4 regions of the Nitratidesulfovibrio sp. 1201_IL3209 genome follow, and region 3 is predicted to be linked to each of the others. Evidence: predicted binding sites of a transcription regulator. Region 3 holds the regulator's gene; each other region holds the start of a gene.
What was found. Region 3 encodes sigma-54, which starts transcription at its own class of promoters, with help from an activator protein. Its sites were predicted from a motif close to CTGGCACGGNNNNTGCTT; they were not measured.
Positions count from the first base shown of each region.

Region 1: a site for sigma-54 is predicted at 2,034-2,051, ahead of V6B97_RS00195 (flagellar hook protein FlgE). Genes of this name have one in related genera too.
Region 2: a site for sigma-54 is predicted at 1,152-1,169, ahead of V6B97_RS08385 (DVU0150 family protein). Genes of this name have one in related genera too.
Region 4: a site for sigma-54 is predicted at 2,230-2,247, ahead of flgB (flagellar basal body rod protein FlgB). Genes of this name have one in related genera too.

Region 1 is NZ_JBAIYT010000001.1:53,733-57,709, reverse strand. It holds gene V6B97_RS00200 (DMT family transporter) at 1-342, shown strand, start outside; gene V6B97_RS00195 (flagellar hook protein FlgE) at 423-1,928, opposite strand; gene folD (bifunctional methylenetetrahydrofolate dehydrogenase/methenyltetrahydrofolate cyclohydrolase FolD) at 2,287-3,153, opposite strand; gene eno (phosphopyruvate hydratase) at 3,471-3,977, opposite strand, start outside.
Region 2 is NZ_JBAIYT010000014.1:21,671-25,647, reverse strand. It holds gene V6B97_RS08390 (sigma 54-interacting transcriptional regulator) at 1-663, opposite strand, end outside; gene V6B97_RS08385 (DVU0150 family protein) at 1,349-1,642, shown strand; gene V6B97_RS08380 (sulfite exporter TauE/SafE family protein) at 1,671-2,723, shown strand; gene V6B97_RS08375 (DUF4881 domain-containing protein) at 2,755-3,360, shown strand; gene V6B97_RS08370 (hypothetical protein) at 3,471-3,713, shown strand; gene V6B97_RS08365 (hypothetical protein) at 3,710-3,977, shown strand, end outside.
Region 3 is NZ_JBAIYT010000036.1:23,319-27,295, forward strand. It holds gene rapZ (RNase adapter RapZ) at 1-171, opposite strand, end outside; gene V6B97_RS14515 (PTS sugar transporter subunit IIA) at 533-982, opposite strand; gene hpf (ribosome hibernation-promoting factor, HPF/YfiA family) at 992-1,537, opposite strand; gene rpoN (RNA polymerase factor sigma-54) at 1,662-3,104, opposite strand; gene lptB (LPS export ABC transporter ATP-binding protein) at 3,399-3,977, opposite strand, start outside.
Region 4 is NZ_JBAIYT010000011.1:54,937-58,913, forward strand. It holds gene V6B97_RS07350 (NAD-dependent epimerase/dehydratase family protein) at 1-931, shown strand, start outside; gene V6B97_RS07355 (tetratricopeptide repeat protein) at 1,152-1,712, opposite strand; gene flgB (flagellar basal body rod protein FlgB) at 2,334-2,744, shown strand; gene flgC (flagellar basal body rod protein FlgC) at 2,744-3,181, shown strand; gene fliE (flagellar hook-basal body complex protein FliE) at 3,204-3,536, shown strand; gene fliF (flagellar basal-body MS-ring/collar protein FliF) at 3,825-3,977, shown strand, end outside.

The DNA.
Region 1 (3,977 bases), on a different contig from region 3:
GACGCCTTCCCGCTGCTGCCCGCCCTGTCCGTGGTCTATCTGGGCACGTGCATCTCGCTGGGCGCATACGGGCTGTACAACTTCGGCGTCAGCCGCCTGCCCGCCGGACAGGCCTCGGCGTTCATCAACCTGATCCCGGTGCTCACCCTGCTCATGGGCCGGGTGCTGCTGGGCGATGAACTGGCCCCGCAGCAGTACGCGGCATCCGGCCTGGTGCTGGTGGGCGTGCTGCTTTCGCAGGGCCGTGGCGCCACCGCGCCCGAAAAGGCCGCGCCCGAAAAGGCCGCGCCCGAAAAGACCACACCGGACGAGGCCGCGCCGCAGCCAGGCGCGGGACGGTAGCCCCTCCTCCTTCACCGGACGCAAAAAGGCCGCCCCCCACTCCGGGAGGCGGCCTTCTGCATGCCGGTGCTTTCTGATGGCTACGAGCGCTTCAGTTCCAGCGCCTTCTGGATCATGGTGTCCGCCGTCATGATCGACTTGGAGTTGGTCTGGAAGCCGCGCTGATAGATGATCATGTTCACGAATTCCCGCTCCATGGACACGTTGGACTGCTCCAGCGTCTTGGCGGCCACGGTGCCGTAGTTCTCGGTGTCGGGCAGGCCCTCTTCCGCCGCGCCGGACTCCCGCGTGGCCGAAAAGTGGTTCATGCCCTCGCGGCGCAGGCCGTCCTCGCTGGTGAAGCGGTACAGGGTGATGCGGTACAGATCTTCCTTCTGGCCGTTGCTGTAGCGCCCGGTGATGATGCCCTCGGAATTGATGTCGATGCCCGCCAGAAAGCCCTGCGCATAGCCGTTCTGGCTCGAACGCAACTCCGACGAACTGCCGCCGTAGGCAGTGGTGCTTGTGGCGGCCAACGTGACCCCGGCCATGCCCGCCAAGCTGGAGGCGTTGCTGCCCACCGCCGCCGGACTGCCCGCGCCCGCCGTCCACGCCCCGGAGGACGAGGACAGGCCAAGGTCCAAGCCGACCCTCTGCGTTCCCCCGCCGCCCGCGAAGGTGGCGGCGAACTGCGGCAACCCGTCCGCGCCGAACGAGGCCGGTGCCCAGTTGCCGAGGTTGGTGGCGTCGGCGCCCGTGGGCGTGTAGGCCGACATGTTCACCAACTGACCGGACGAATTGAAGGTCAGCGTGCCGGCCATCAGCAGCCCCGCCCCGGATGTCCCGGCCAGGGCCGAACCGTCGTGCGCCGGGTCCATGCCCACCACGAACTCGAAATACTTGTTGCCGCCGCTTTCTCCGGCCCCGTCGAAATAGATGGTCACGTCGTGGGCGTTGCCCGAGGCGTCGTAGACCTTGATGGACTGCTTGTACGAGTAGGCCGAGTCGCCAAGGGGGCTGTCCGCCGCGCCGTTCCACTTGGACAGCAGCGAAAAGAACGGATTGGCCGCGTCGGACGACTTGTCGCCCGAGCCCAGGTTGTTGATGGCCGTGATGGACGTGGTGGCCTTGGCGGGCATGATGTTGCGCCCGTTCTCGCCCGGCGGCAGGCTGATGCCGGTGGTGGCCCCCTCCACGCCGTCGAGGATGGGCCGCCCGTTGAGCACGAACCCGTTGGGGTCCACCAGGTTGCCGTCCTTGTCGAACCGGAAGTTGCCCGCGCGGGTGTAGTGGATCTTGTCGCCGGAGGTGACCTGGAAGAATCCCTTGCCGTTGATGGACAGGTCGGTGATGTCCGTGCCCGACTCGTATGGCCCCTGTCCGTACATGGTCCGGATGTCCGTAAGGCGCGACCCCAGACCCACCTGGCTGATGGAGGTGGATGCCGAGTTGCCCGTGCCCGCGTACTGGCTCATGAGGTCCTCGAACAGCGCCTGCTGCTGCTTGAACCCCACGGTATTGACGTTGGCCAGGTTGTTGCTGACCGCCTGCATGCCCTGCGACAGGGTCTTCATGCCGGAGGCACCGGAATAGAGGGCGCGTAACATGCGTGTCTCCTCGGGCGCGGAGTGCCCCGGCGCGTCCGCGTGCCGCCGCTCCTGCCGGAGCGCGGGCGCGCGGGGCCGGGGAAGATTCTTCCCTGAGGGGTCGCAAAGCACGAGCCGTGCCAGTGCAAAGCGGGGCGAAGCAACCTTGCGGAATGTAAAGACAGACGATCCGCCAATGCACCCGCCGGGCGGCAGAACCTGCCCCCTATCCGGCCCTGTCACCCATCCGGCCCTGTCTCCGGTTCGGCGGCACCCGGCACAACGCGGCAGGGCCGCGCGGCATATCGTCGCGCGGCCCTGAAATCCGTCATGCATGGGGAACCGGCCGGAAGCCCCGTTCCCGTTCCGCCGGTACCCGCTACCCGGCGATGCCGGTGCGGGCCTTCCACGAGATCACGGTGTTGACGAGCAGTTGGGCGATGGTCATGGGACCCACGCCGCCGGGCACCGGGGTCATGGCCGAGGCGATGCAACTGATGTCGTCGTACTTGCAGTCGCCCACCAGCCCTTCGTCGGTGCGGTGAATGCCCACGTCCACCACCACCGCGCCGGGCTTGACCATGTCCGAGGTGACCAGGCACGGCCGCCCCGCCGCCACGAACAGGAAGTCCGCCCGGCGGCATTCCTCAGCAAGGTCCGGCGTGCCGGAATGGCACACCGTCACCGTGGCGTTGGCGTGCTTGCCGGGCGCGCCCAGCATCAGCGCCAGCGGCTTGCCCACGATGTTGCTGCGCCCCACCACCACGGCCTTCTTGCCCGAGGGCGAAAGGCCGTAGCGCTCCAGCAGGGTCATCACCCCGGCCGGGGTGCACGGCCGGAAGCCCGGCAGCCCCAGCGCCAGACGCCCCATGTTCTCGGGATGGAAGCCGTCCACGTCCTTTTTCGGGCTGATGCGCTCCAGGCAGCGCTGGCTGTTCAACCCCCTGGGCAGCGGCAGTTGCAGCAGGATGCCGTCGATGTCCGCCCGCCCGTTCAGTTCGTCGATGAGCGCTTCCAGCGCTTCCTGCGTGGTGTCCGCAGGCAGGCGAAACGCCTCGGACCGGATGCCCGCCTCGTCGCAGCCGCGCTCCTTGTTGCGCACGTACACCTGCGAGGCCGGGTCGTCGCCCACCAGGATGACCGCCAGCCCCGGCGCGCGGCCCGCCGCCGCAAGCCCCGCCGCCACCTCTTCCTTCAGCTCCGCGCGAATGGCCGCAGCCGTCGCCTTGCCGTCGAGCAGCATCATGTGTCCAACCTCCCGAAATCCGGCGCGCGTGCGCGCCGCCTGTCCGATTCCGCTGCCCGGCGCCGTCACCGTCATCCGGCAGTCCGTCCCGGTCGCATCCGCCATGTAGCGCCGCCATGTACCTTTGCAGGAGAGCGGGCGGCGTTTCGAGATCGGGGCTCCGCCCCGTGCCCCGCCGGGGGAGCATGCTCCCCCGGACCCCCTGTTCAGGGGTGGGGAAAAACTTCCTGCGCGGTCGCCGGAACCCCAGGCCACCCCGCCCGAAAGCAAAAGGGAGGGAGCCCACGGCCCCCTCCCTGTCATCGCGCAACCGCGCGCTAGTCCTCGCCTTCTTCCTCGAAGCCGAAATGCGCGCTCATCATGGGCCCGAAGTAGATACCCGTGTCGTCCAGATCTTCCTCGATGCGCAGCAGCTGGTTGTACTTGGCCAGCCGGTCGCTGCGGCACAGCGAGCCGGTCTTGATCTGCCCGGCGTTCAGGCCCACGGCCAGGTCCGAAATGAAGTGGTCCTCGGTCTCGCCCGAACGGTGCGAGATCACCGTGGTGTACGCGGCCTGCTTGGCCATCTCGATGGTGTCCAGGGTCTCGGTCAGCGTACCGATCTGGTTCAGCTTGATGAGGATGGAGTTGGCCACGCCCTCGTCGATGCCCTCGGCCAGGATGTCCGGGTTGGTCACGAAGATGTCGTCGCCCACCAGCTGGATGGTGTCGCCCAGCTTGTAGGTCAGTTCGCGCCAGCCGTCCCAGTCGGCCTCGGCCAGGCCGTCCTCGATGGAGATCAGCGGGTAGCGCGCGGTGAACTCGCCCAGCCATTCCACCATCTC
Region 2 (3,977 bases), on a different contig from region 3:
CACGTTGCGCATGGCCAGCATGTCCACCGAAAGGGTGAGCAGCCCGGTCTGGTTGCCCGCGGCGTCGATCACCGGGGTGGTCAGGCGCAGCACGTGCATGGACAGCCCCTGCACCGTGCCCGCCGAGGGCACGGAGGGGTAGACTACCTCCGTGGGGGCGGAGATGCGCACGAAGCCGGGCTTGGGCTCCTGCGTGGTCTGGCGGGTCAGCGGGCCGAACCGGGTGGCCAGGGCCTGTTCCAGCGGCACCATCCACACGTCGCGCCCGGTGTTCAGCAGCACCATGCGGTTGTCGGGGGTGGAGCCCTGGTAGGCGATCTCGCGGTACAGGGTGCCCATGGTTTCGGCGCGGGTGCGCAGGTGGTGGGCCAGCGAGGCGGCCGAGATGTCGGTGCGGGCGAGGTAGAGCAACTCGCGCCGGGCCTGCTGGAGCACCTGCTCCATCTCGTGGGCCTGCGCCAGCGTGGCCAGCAGCGAACTGCGTCCCAGCGCGTCGTGCAGGAAGTTCTGGGAGATGCGGTGGGAGATGACCCCGCTGATGACCAGCAGCAGCATGAACGCGGGCAGCGCGGCGAACAGCAGCCGCTTGGCGATGCTCCATTCCGAGAAATTGCCTTCCAGCCGGAACAGCGTGCCGAACAGCGGCGGCCGATAGTAGCGCATGCCTTCTCCCTGCGTGGGTGCGGGGCGGTGTACCGCCCGTATCCGGAAACGCGGCGCGCGGGGCGCGGCGGTCTGGCCGTGGTGGGCAACGCGCTGGCGCGTCGGGTCCGCGCGCCTCCGTCCGGACTTGACGGACCGTCCGGAACTTGGCGAACCGGGCGGATTTGGCGACCCCGGTGAACCGGGCGGGGGCGTCCGTCCCGCCGACTGCCGGTGCGGCTCGCGCGCGAACACGTGCCAACGTCCGTTTGCCGGGGTGGAAGGCGCGCCGGTGCCTGTCGCGCTGCATTGGCATGAGCGCGTACACCTTCGCTTATGAGCGTTTCCCTCGTCTTCTGCAACAGCATGCGGCGGGGGGAAAGGCGGGCGAAAGCGGGCCGTTCACGGGCGCGGTTGCTTGAGAAATTATGTACAATGTTTTGCGCAATCATGCAAGCGCGTCTTGCGCGAAAGACGATTACATAAATAAAAATAGCATATTGAAAATTTTGGCATGCGGTTTGCTTTCTCCTGGTCGCGCGAAGAGAACCGCGCAATGCACAGGACCAAAACCGCACTCCAAGGGGGGGTGCGGGTGGACGGAAAGGCGGGCTCCGCCGCCGGACGGGATCGCGAAAGGCGAGGACGGGCCGGAGGCGGAAGCCGAAAAGGGCGGCAGGGGCTGCCCGCAACCTGGAGGATGCACATGAGAAGGTTCAAGACGCTGTTCATGTCGTTGCTGACGTTCGTGCTGGCCATTCCCGGCCTGGCGCTGGCCGCCGGCGGCGGCGGCGCACCCGTGGTCATCGTGGCCGACACCCGCAAGCTGGACGGGGTCATGGCGTGGTGGGCCAACCTGTACAATGAAAGCCACATCCAGTTCACCACCCTTACCATCATCCTGATCCCGCTGGTGGGCGTGATCTTCGGCGTGCTTGCCGACATCGTGATGAACTGGATCGGCATCGACCTGAAGTCCCGCGAACTGGCCGAGCACTAGGCCGCGCCCGCACCAAAGGAGAACAACGATGGAATGGCTCTATATCCTCATGCCCATCGCGGGCGTTAAGATCTTCTGGCCCGGCCTGATCATCCTCGGCGTGGGCGTCGGCATCATCGGCGGTTTCTTCGGCATGGGCGGCGCCTGGATGGTCACCCCCGGCCTGAACATCCTCGGCTTCCCCATGGCCTTCGCCATCGGGACGGACATCGCCCACATGGCGGGCAAGTCGCTCATCTCCACCATGCGCCACGGCAAGTTCGGCAACGTGGACTACAAGCTGGGGATGATCATGCTGGTGGGTACCGTCGTGGGCTTCGAAGTGGGTGCCCAGATGGTCATGTGGCTCGAGCGCGTGGGCAACGTCGAAAAGGTCGTGCGCTGGATCTACATCGCCCTGCTGACCCTGATCGCGTGGATGGTCTTCCACGACGTGGCCAAGCGCCGCGAGAAGGAACGCCAGGCCGCCGCGCGCGGTGAAAAGCTGGAAGCCGGGGCCACCGGCGTCGAATGGCACAAGGCCCTGCACAAGATCAAGATTCCCCCCATGGTGCATCTGCACGAAGCCGGCATCTACTGCTCCGCGTGGCTGCCCATCATCGTCAGCTTCGCCACCGGCTGGCTGGCCGGCATCCTGGGCATCGGCGGCGGCCTCATCCGCATGCCCGCCCTCATCTACCTCATCGGCTGCCCGACCCACGTGGCCGTCGGCACCGACCTGTTCGAAGTCATGATCTCCGGCCTGTACGGCGCCGCCACCTACACCTACAAGGGCCGCACCGAACTGGTGGCCGCCATGATCATGCTGGTGGGCGCCTCCGTGGGCGCGCAGGTGGGCGCGGTCGCCACCAAGTACATCAAGGGCTACGGCATCCGCATCGCCTTCGGCCTCGCCGTGGTCGGCTGCGCCATCTCCATCCTGATGAAGCTCGTGCAGCCCTGGGTTCCCCAGTTCAAGAGCGCGCTGGACACCGGCGCCACCGTGCTGGTGCTGGGCCTGGTGTCCGGCATGTCGCTGTACATCTTCATCCGGATGGTCCAGGGCGTGAAGATGGAACTGGCCCGCAAGAAGGCCGCCTAGCCGCGCCGCGCACGAGAGAAGGAGAAAACATATGAGACGCTTTCTGCTGATGCTGCTCGTCGTGGCGCTGCCCCTCGGCCTCGTGGGCTGCGGTGAATACGGCAAGGTGGACCAGGGCCGGGTGATCGCATACGACAAGAACGCGAAAACCGTCACCCTGATCCAGGACAAGGCCATGGAGCCGCTGAACCCGGACTACTCCATCCTGCCCCCCCACACCTACAAGCTGCCCACCGACCCCGCCGAAATGGGCCCCGAGCCCAGGGCCGGGCAGCGCATGAAGCTGGACACCAAGGCCAACATCATCCGCATCTTCAACACCAAGACCCAGGCGTTCGAAGACATCGCGTTCAAGATGGTGGACCTGCAGGAGAACATCGACCGCAACCATCCGCTGGTGTACGACAAGGCTACGGAATCCGCGAAGAAGTTCCCCCTGGTGGACCGCGACAAGAAGACCGTGACCATCTACTCCGCCCGTCAGAAGATGCTGTGCACCATCTCGATGCCTGACGAATACTTCGCCCTGCCCGATTCCACCTGGGATGCCGGCGACGAAGTGCGCGTGTACTACAAGGCCGAGGGCGTGTCCCTGCGCTTCATGAACATCTCCAGGACCGACATCTTCAAGAAGTAGACAGACGGCGGCGGGGCCGGCGACGGCCCCGCCCCTTCCCCCCCTTCCGCCCCGCCATGCCCGTACACGGCCTGGCGGGCCGGAACGGGCGGAAGAAGCCCGCGGACACCATGACAAGGAGCGACACCGTGGAAGACCAGATGGATTTCGCAACCACCGTGGCCCACAAGCTGCTGGTGCTGACCATGAACCTGCTGGCCATCGCGGCGGTGTGCGCGGGCATGTACCGCGCCTCGTTCGTGCCGGACGAATTCACCCCGGTGTTCTTCAAGACCTTCTTCGCGGTGCTGGCGCCGTCGCTGGTGCTGGGCTGGTGCGCCAAGCGCTGGCTGCGCGCCCGGGGCCGCGCGTGAACAGATCGGTGCATCTGGCGCGCCTGCACCGGCGTTCCGGGCGGGTGGCGCTGCTGCTTCTGCTGGTCTGCGCGCTCAGCCTGGTGGACGGGCTGGTGGGCAGGATGCAGCAGGGCTTCAACCGCACCGACGCGCTGCCCGGCGGCGAATACCCGGTCAGCGGGCCGCTGCCGCCCCAGACCGAAACCATCGAGGACATGGTCATCGAGGGCGGCACCGACGACAGGCAGGTGCGCCTCGTTCCCTACGAAATCTATTCCGGCT
Region 3 (3,977 bases):
ATAGTGGGCCAGCGCTTCGCGGTTCAGGATGGTGACCATCTGCGGAGCCAGGGTGGCGGGCAGGCCGTCCACCGTGAAATAGCGCAGGTCTTCCAGCACGTTGAGCACCGTGCTCTTGCCCGCGCCGGACAGCCCGGTGACGATGATGACGGGAAAGTCGGCGGCGGCCACGGGGCTGCCCGCCTCGGCCGCCGCGTCCCCGCGTCCTTCGGCGCCTTTGCCGGCGGCCGGAAGCGGGACGGATGCGGCGAGCCGTGCCGGGTCGGCCGATCCGGCTGACGCGCCGGAGGTATCGGGTACAGCGTCGGACTCCGCCTGGGCGGGTGATATGTCGGACGGCGTGGCCTTGGTGGGCATGGCGGACTCCTCGGGCGGCCCGTACCGGATGCCGTTTCGGGGGGCGCTGCGATGTACGCTGGCGGTTACAGGTAGAGCATGCGCGTTACGGCCTGACGACGGATGATGCGGCCAAGGCCCGCCCTGCCCGGTCGTTCCGTCGTGCCGGCGTCATGGGGCACAGGGGGCACAGGGGTCAGGTGGTCCGCATGATCGCCCGGAAGGCCTCGCCGTCCGGCGCCTCGAGCATGGCGCGGCGGAACTGCGGGTCCTTCAGCAGGCGCGAGATGTGGGCCAGGATGCGCAGGTGCATGCCCGCCACCTGCTCCGGGGCCAGCACCAGGAAAAAGAGGTGGCAGGGCTTCATGTCCAGCGCGTCGAAGTCCAGGCCGGGCACGCTGCGCCCCACGGCCACCACGATGTCGCCGATGGACGCCAGCTTGCCGTGGGGGATGGCCACCCCGTCGCCGATGCCGGTGGTGCCCAAGCCCTCGCGGTCCAGCAGCACGCCCAGCGCAACGGCGGCATCCACTTCGGGATGCCGCCGCACCACGGCCTGCACGAGTTCCGCCAGCACGTCCTTCTTGGTGCCGGCGGAGAGCTCGGGCAGGATCAGATCATCGTGAAGATACTCCGAAAGCCTCATGTACGACGCCTAGACGACCGGATCGATAAGGCCGAAATCGCCGTTGCGACGCCGGTAGATGATGTTCACGCGTTCCACCTCGGCGTTCAGGAACACCAGGAACTCGTTGTCGCCCTGGTCGAGCTGCATGGCCGCCTCGTCCACGTGCATGGGCTTGGGGGCGAAGTGGTCGGTGCCGACGATGGTGCGGTCCTCGCCTTCGCCCATGGTGCTGAAGGTGAACACGTCGATGCCCTTGCCCACCCTTTCGGACTGGACGGAGCGGCGACGGTCCTTCAGCTTTTCCACCTGCTTGCGCAGCTGCGATTCCAGCTTTTCCAGCACCAGGTCGAGGGTGGCGTACATGTCTTCGGACTGTTCCATGGCGGACAGGGTGAACCCGTCGCCGGCCATCTGCACTTCCGCCTTGTGGCGGAACTTGTCGACGGAAAGGTTCACCTGCATGTCCAGGGCGGACTTGCCGACGAACCGGCCAAGCTTTTCAAGGCGGCGGCGGGCGTACTTCTTCAGGTGGTCGGAGGGTTCGAAGTTCTTGAAGGTGAAGGCGATGTTCATACGCTCCTCCAGTGGTGAGAGGGGGAATGCGGCGCGCGGCCCGCACGCGGGGTGCGGCTGCCGGATGCGCCGCCGGCGACGGGTGCCCCCCTGGTCGCCGGGTCGGGCGCGGGGGCACGGGCCGTCAGAACAGTTCCTTCCGCTTGGAAGAGGAGGGAATGTCCATGGCAGTACGATACTTCGCAACGGTCCTGCGGGCAATATTGACTTTGAGCTGTTCCTTCAGAATTTCGCCGATGCGCTCGTCGCTCAGGGGTTCCCTGGGGTCTTCATCGCCGATCAGCTTCTTGATCAGCGCCTTCACGCTCTCGGAGCCCACCTGGCTGCCGTCGTCCAGTTCCAGCGCGCTGTTGAAGAAGAACTTCAACTCCACGATGCCGTGCGGGGTAGCCACGTACTTGCTGGTGGTGATGCGGCTGACCGTGGATTCGTGCATGCCGATGTCGTCGGCGATGTCCTTGAGGATCAGCGGCTTCAGGCGCGACACCCCGTCCTCGAAAAAGCCCCGCTGGTACTTCACGATGGATTCCACCACCTTGTACAGCGTGCGCTGGCGCTGGTACAGGCTCTTGATGAGCCACGAGGCCGAGCGCATCTTTTCCTGGAAATATTCGCGCTCGCCCGCCGACGCGGCCGCCGCGGCGGACCGCTCGTACATGGTGCTCAGTTGCAGGTGCGGCAGGCCATCCTCGTTGAGCATGATGATGAAGTCGTCGTCGTACCTGTAGACGTACACGTCGGGGCTGACGAACTGCGGGTCGCCCCCGCCGTAGCTGGCGCCGGGCATGGGGTCCAGGGTCTGGATGAGGTCCAGGTATTCCTTCAGGTCCTCCATGGTCAGGCGGAACTTGCGCAGCAACGGCTTGTAGCGGCGCTTCTCGAGGTCTTCCAGGTGGTCGCGCACCAGTTCCACCAGCACCTTGTCGCGCGTGTAGCCCAGCATTTCTATCTGCACCAGCAGACATTCCTGCGCGGTGCGGGCGGCCACTCCCACGGGGTCGAAGCGTTGCAGGGCGTGCAGCACCGGCTCCACCTCGGCCGGGGCCACGCCCGCCATCTCGGCGATTTCGTCGAGGGTGGCGTGCAGGTAGCCCGACGAGGCGATGTTGCCGATGATCACCTCGCCGATGTCCTTCTGGCGCTCGGTGAGCGAGGACAGGCGCAACTGCCACATCAGGTGCCCTTCCAGCGAGGGCTTGGCGGCGTAGCGCGCCTCGAACGAGGTCATCTCCTCCGGCAGTTCCGATTCGCGCACCGTGGACTGGCGGCTGGTGCTGGCGAAGTCGCCCAGGTAGTCCTCCCAGTCGGCTTCGCGGGCGATCTCGCGGTCGTAGGCGATATCTGCGGCGGTGGCGGTATCGGTGGCGGCGTCACGCTGGTCGGATGCCTCGGCCTGCGGTCCCTCGTCCTGGGCTTCTTCCAGAAACGGGTTTTCCAGCAGTTCCTGCTGCACCGTCTCGACAAGCTCCAGCCGCGAAAGCTGCAACAGCCGGATGGCCTGTTGCAGTTGCGGCGTCATCACCAGTTGCTGGGTGAGCTTGAGCTGTTGCCTGAGTTCCAATGCCATGCGTGGACAACCCCTGGACCCTTGTCGAGGCCCTATGCACCTTGCGTTGAGGCCGAACGAGATGACGACGCGACGCTGCGCGCGGCGTCAAGCAAGAAACGGCCCACAGTGAAAATGTGTTCCCATCCCCAAGAGGTTAGGTGAACCATGCCATAGAAGCAAGAAGTATGCAACCGCTCGCGCCATTTCGCGGGGCAACCTTGCGCATGCACGCAACACACTGTCATAAAAACGAAAACGGCGTCTCCCGGAAGCCGGAGGACGCCGCTGGCGTACGATGCATGCGCGGGCCCGCTACAGGGAGAATCCTTCGCCCAGATACACGTCCCGCGCGCGCGGGTTGTCCACGATATGCGCGGGCGTGCCCTCCAGGATCACCTCGCCCTGGTGCACAAGGTAGGCCCGGTCGCAGATGTGCAGGGTTTCGCGCACGTTGTGGTCGGAGATGAGCACCCCGATGCCCCGGTCGCGCAGGCCGGTGATCAGTTGCTGGATGTCGTCCACGGCCAGCGGGTCGATGCCCGCGAAGGGCTCGTCCAGCAGGATGAACTTGGGCTCGCGGATCATGGACCGCGCGATCTCCAGGCGACGCCGTTCGCCGCCGGACAGGTGCATGGCCACGGAATCGGCCAGGTGGGTGATGCCGAAGTCCGCCAGCAGCATGTCCGAGCGTTCCTTCTGCCGGGCCTTGGAAAGCCCGGTGTGCTCCAGGATCATCTGCAAGTTCTGGCGCACCGTGAGCCGCCGGAAGATGGAGCTTTCCTGCGGCAGGTAGCTCAGCCCCACCCTGGCGCGCTCGTGCAGGGGCCAGTCGGCGATGTCGCGGCCGTCAAGCTCCACCCTTCCCGCAGTGGGCTTGATGATGCCGATGAG
Region 4 (3,977 bases), on a different contig from region 3:
GGAAACGCTGCTGCTGCACGGGCAGCGGGTGGTGGGGCTGGACAACTTCGCCACCGGCTACCAGCGCAACCTGGACATGGTGCGCGAGATCGTGGGCGCGGACCTGTGGCGCAACTTCCGCTTCAAGGAAGGCGACATCCGCAACCTCGACCACTGCCGCGAAGTGTGCGAGGGCGTGGACCACGTGCTGCACCAGGCCGCCCTGGGCTCCGTGCCGCGCTCCATCGAAGACCCCATTCTGGCCAACGAGAGCAACATTTCGGGCTTCGTGAACATGATGGTGGCCGCCCGCGACGCCAGGGCGAAGACCTTCGTCTACGCCGCGTCCAGTTCCACCTACGGCGACGAGCCCACCCTGCCCAAGGTCGAGGACAAGATCGGCAAGCCGCTGTCGCCCTACGCGGTGACCAAGTACGTCAACGAACTGTACGCCGACGTGTTCGCCACCTGCTACGGCATGAAGGCCATCGGCCTGCGCTACTTCAACGTGTTCGGCAAGCGGCAGGACCCCTTCGGCGCGTACGCCGCGGTCATCCCGCAGTGGTTCGCCTCGCTGCTGCGCGGCGAGACCGTGTTCATCAACGGCGACGGCGAGACCAGCCGCGACTTCTGCTACATCGACAACTGCGTGCAGGCCAACCTGCTGGCCGCCACGGCCGCCGACGAGGCCGCCATGAACACGGTGTACAACGTGGCCTTCGGCGAGCGCACCGACCTGAACCAGCTGTTCGACCTGATCCGCGAGGAAGTGAGCCGCCACAAGCCGGAAGCCGCCGACGCCAAGCCCGTGCACCGCGAATTCCGCTTCGGAGACGTGCGCCACTCGCTGGCCGACATCAGCCGCGCCCGCACCCTGCTGGGCTTCGAGCCGGTGTACAACGTGCGCCAGGGCCTGCGCCTGTCCGGCGACTGGTACGCCGCCAACCTGTAGGCCGCGTCGCGCGCGCCGGAAAAACGGGACGGGCGCATGGCACTCCCCGGGGAGTGCCATGCGCCCGTACTGCGTTTCCGCTCCGTTTCGCCGCCCGAGCGTTGGGCAGAATGACGGCGAAAGGTGATTTTCCGGCCCCTAGCGCCAGCGTCGGGGCCGGAAAATCGTATGGGGAGGGGAGTATCTTGCCGTGGCGGCCGCCTGGCGGCGGCAGGCGCGGCTACCCGATCAGGGCGTACATCTCGCGGGCGTCGGCGTGGTCGGGCGTGCGGTCGAGAATGGTCTCGAGCTCGGCCCGCGCCTCGTCCTTGCGGCCGAGGGAGATCAGGCACCCGGCCAGCGAGAAGCGCACGTTGTCCTTTTCGGGGGAAAGTTCCAGGAAGGCCCGCAGGTGGGCCACCACTTCGTCGATGCGGCCAAGGTGGTAGCCGAGGCGCAGCAGGCCGTTCATGGCCACCAGGTTGCCGGGGTTCATGCCCAGCGCGGCCACGAAGTGCTCGAAGGCCTCGGCGTGCGCGCCGGTTTCCATTTCCACCAGGCCCATGCCCGCCAGCGACTTGTCGTTGGCCTCGATGCCGGCGGCCTTGCGGTACAGCACCAGGGCCGCCTCGAGGTTGCCGCGCTGCACGGCGATGGTGGCGAGCCCGAGGTACGGGTCCGGATGCACGCCGTTGCTTCCGGCGGCCTTGCGGTAGTATTCCTCGGCCTTTTCCAGGTCACCCATGAAAAGGTAGCACTCGCCCAGTTCCTTGTTGATTTCGTAGTCGAGATGGTTGCTCATGTTCTCCCCTCCATGCCGTAAGGCATTTCGCTTCTGGGTCGCCCCGCGCTGCGCGGGGCGGGCGCCTTGCTGGCGGCGCCGGAGCGGTTCGCCCGTCGGTTTCGCGAACGCTCCCGGGAAAGCTGTGCCCATGTCCTCCGCCAAGCACGATGCGTGCCATTGCTGGCTGCGGAGTTTTCGTGGGCGCCACGGGCATAGCAAACCGCATGCCACGCCATTTTGACAGAACAGGGTGGCATGCGCAACATGTGGACATATAAGATGTATTTGTAATCGTTAAGCCGGGTGATGGTCCAGCCCTGCCCGTCCTGTCCGCCGGGCGCGGGGGCACAAAGCGCCGGTTTGCCGTCCCCCCTGCCCGGCGCGGGGGGCAAATCCTGCCGCCATGGCCTTCACGATGACGACGCCGCCCAGCCATCCGCGAGATGGCCGGGCGGCGTCGTCATTCCGGCGGGCCAGGGCCGGAAAAAACCGCATTTTTTCATGCAACAGTGCTGAATGAAAAAAGTTTCATGCACTGGAACGCCTCTTGCTCAAGCGGGGGTGCATCCACGGGCCGCACCGGCGGCCACCACCCCCCGCGCGGCGCACGCCCCGGGGGCGAACGGGGAGGAATCCCGCATGAAAAGCCTGTACGAAACGCATGTGAACCTTGTCGGCAAGGTCATGGACATGCAGCTCCAGCGTCAGAATGTCGTCATGAGCAACATCGCCAACGTCCGGACGCCCGGCTACAAGCCGCGCGAGCTGGAGTTCGAGAAGCAGTTGCAGGCGGCGCTGGGGCTGGACGCCAAGGGGCGGATGACCCGCACCGAGGAAAACCACATGCCCTCCGAGTTCAGTCCCGACGGGTTCAGCGCCGACTGGGAAAAGGCGGCCAAGCCGCGCGTCATCCACGGCGAAGACCGCGTGAACCTGGACAAGGAAATGGCCAAGATGGCCAAGAACTCGCTGCACTACACCGCCCTCTCCACCGTCATTCGCGGCAACTTCGAGGGCGTCAAGAACATCATACAGGAAGGGCAGAAGTAATGGACTTCATGACCGCCATCGACATCGGCGCTTCCGCGCTCAATGCGGAACGCACCAACATGAACATCATTTCGATGAACCTCGCCAACGTGAAGACCACCCGCACCGAGCAGGGCGGTCCCTACCGGCGCAAGACCACCGTCATGGCGGCGCAGGACATCGACGACCCCTTCGCCAAGCACATGCAGGGCGCCCTGGACCGCGAACTGAAGGGCGTGCGGGTGATGCACGTGGCCACCGACTCGCGCCCCCTGAAGCGCGTGTACGAACCCGGCCACCCCGACGCGGACCAGGACGGCTTCGTCGCCTACCCGGACATCAACGTGGTGGAGGAAATGGCCAGCCTGATGACCGCCCAGCGCGGCTACGAGGCCAACGTGACCACCATCGACACCGTGAAGGCCATGTACACCAAGGCCCTCGAGATCAGCCGATAGCCGGCGGCAGGGAGACACGGCCATGAGCATCCAGGCAGTAGGGCTGAAGGCGTACTCCAACGCCCTCGGCAACTTCATGAAGGCCGAACAGGCCACCCGCGCCACCGCCGCGCCCACGGCCTCGGGCGTCCAGGCCAAGTCGTTCACCAACACGCTTTCCGAGTCGCTGACCAAGGTCAACGACATGCAGACCGAAAAGTCGCAGATGATCCAGGCGTTCGCGTCCGGCGAAACCCAGAACGTGCACGAACTGATGATCACCCTGCAGAAGGCCGGTCTTGCCGTGAACATGACCTCCGCCGTGCGGAACAAGGTCATGGAGGCGTACAAGGAACTTAGTCGCATCCAATTCTAGTGATCTGCCGGCCTTCCGCCCTCCGGCGTCGTCAGGCATCGCCTTTTACTCCGGTCACGTACGATAAGAGTACGCTCCCTTCGTAAAAGGCTCGCCTTCCTCGCCGGAGAACGGAAATCCGACAGATCGGGGCGCCCGGCAGGCGACGGGAATCATCCGAATGCCCCGGCGCGATGGCTCCCGCCGGAGAACGGAAATCCGGCCGCGCCAAGCGCCCGGCTCTAGCCCCCCGCATCACGACCGCTCGCCCGCGACCACTCGCCAGAGACGATTCCGGAGGAAGAACACATGGCTCCCGCTCTCGCAGACGTCGTCCAGAAGGCCAAGGGCTTCTGGGCACGCATTTCCACCTCGCAGCGCATCTTCATCGCCGGTCTGGGCGTGGCGGTCGTGGCCGTGTTCTTCGGCCTGGTGTTCTGGATCAACCAGCCCGACTACCGG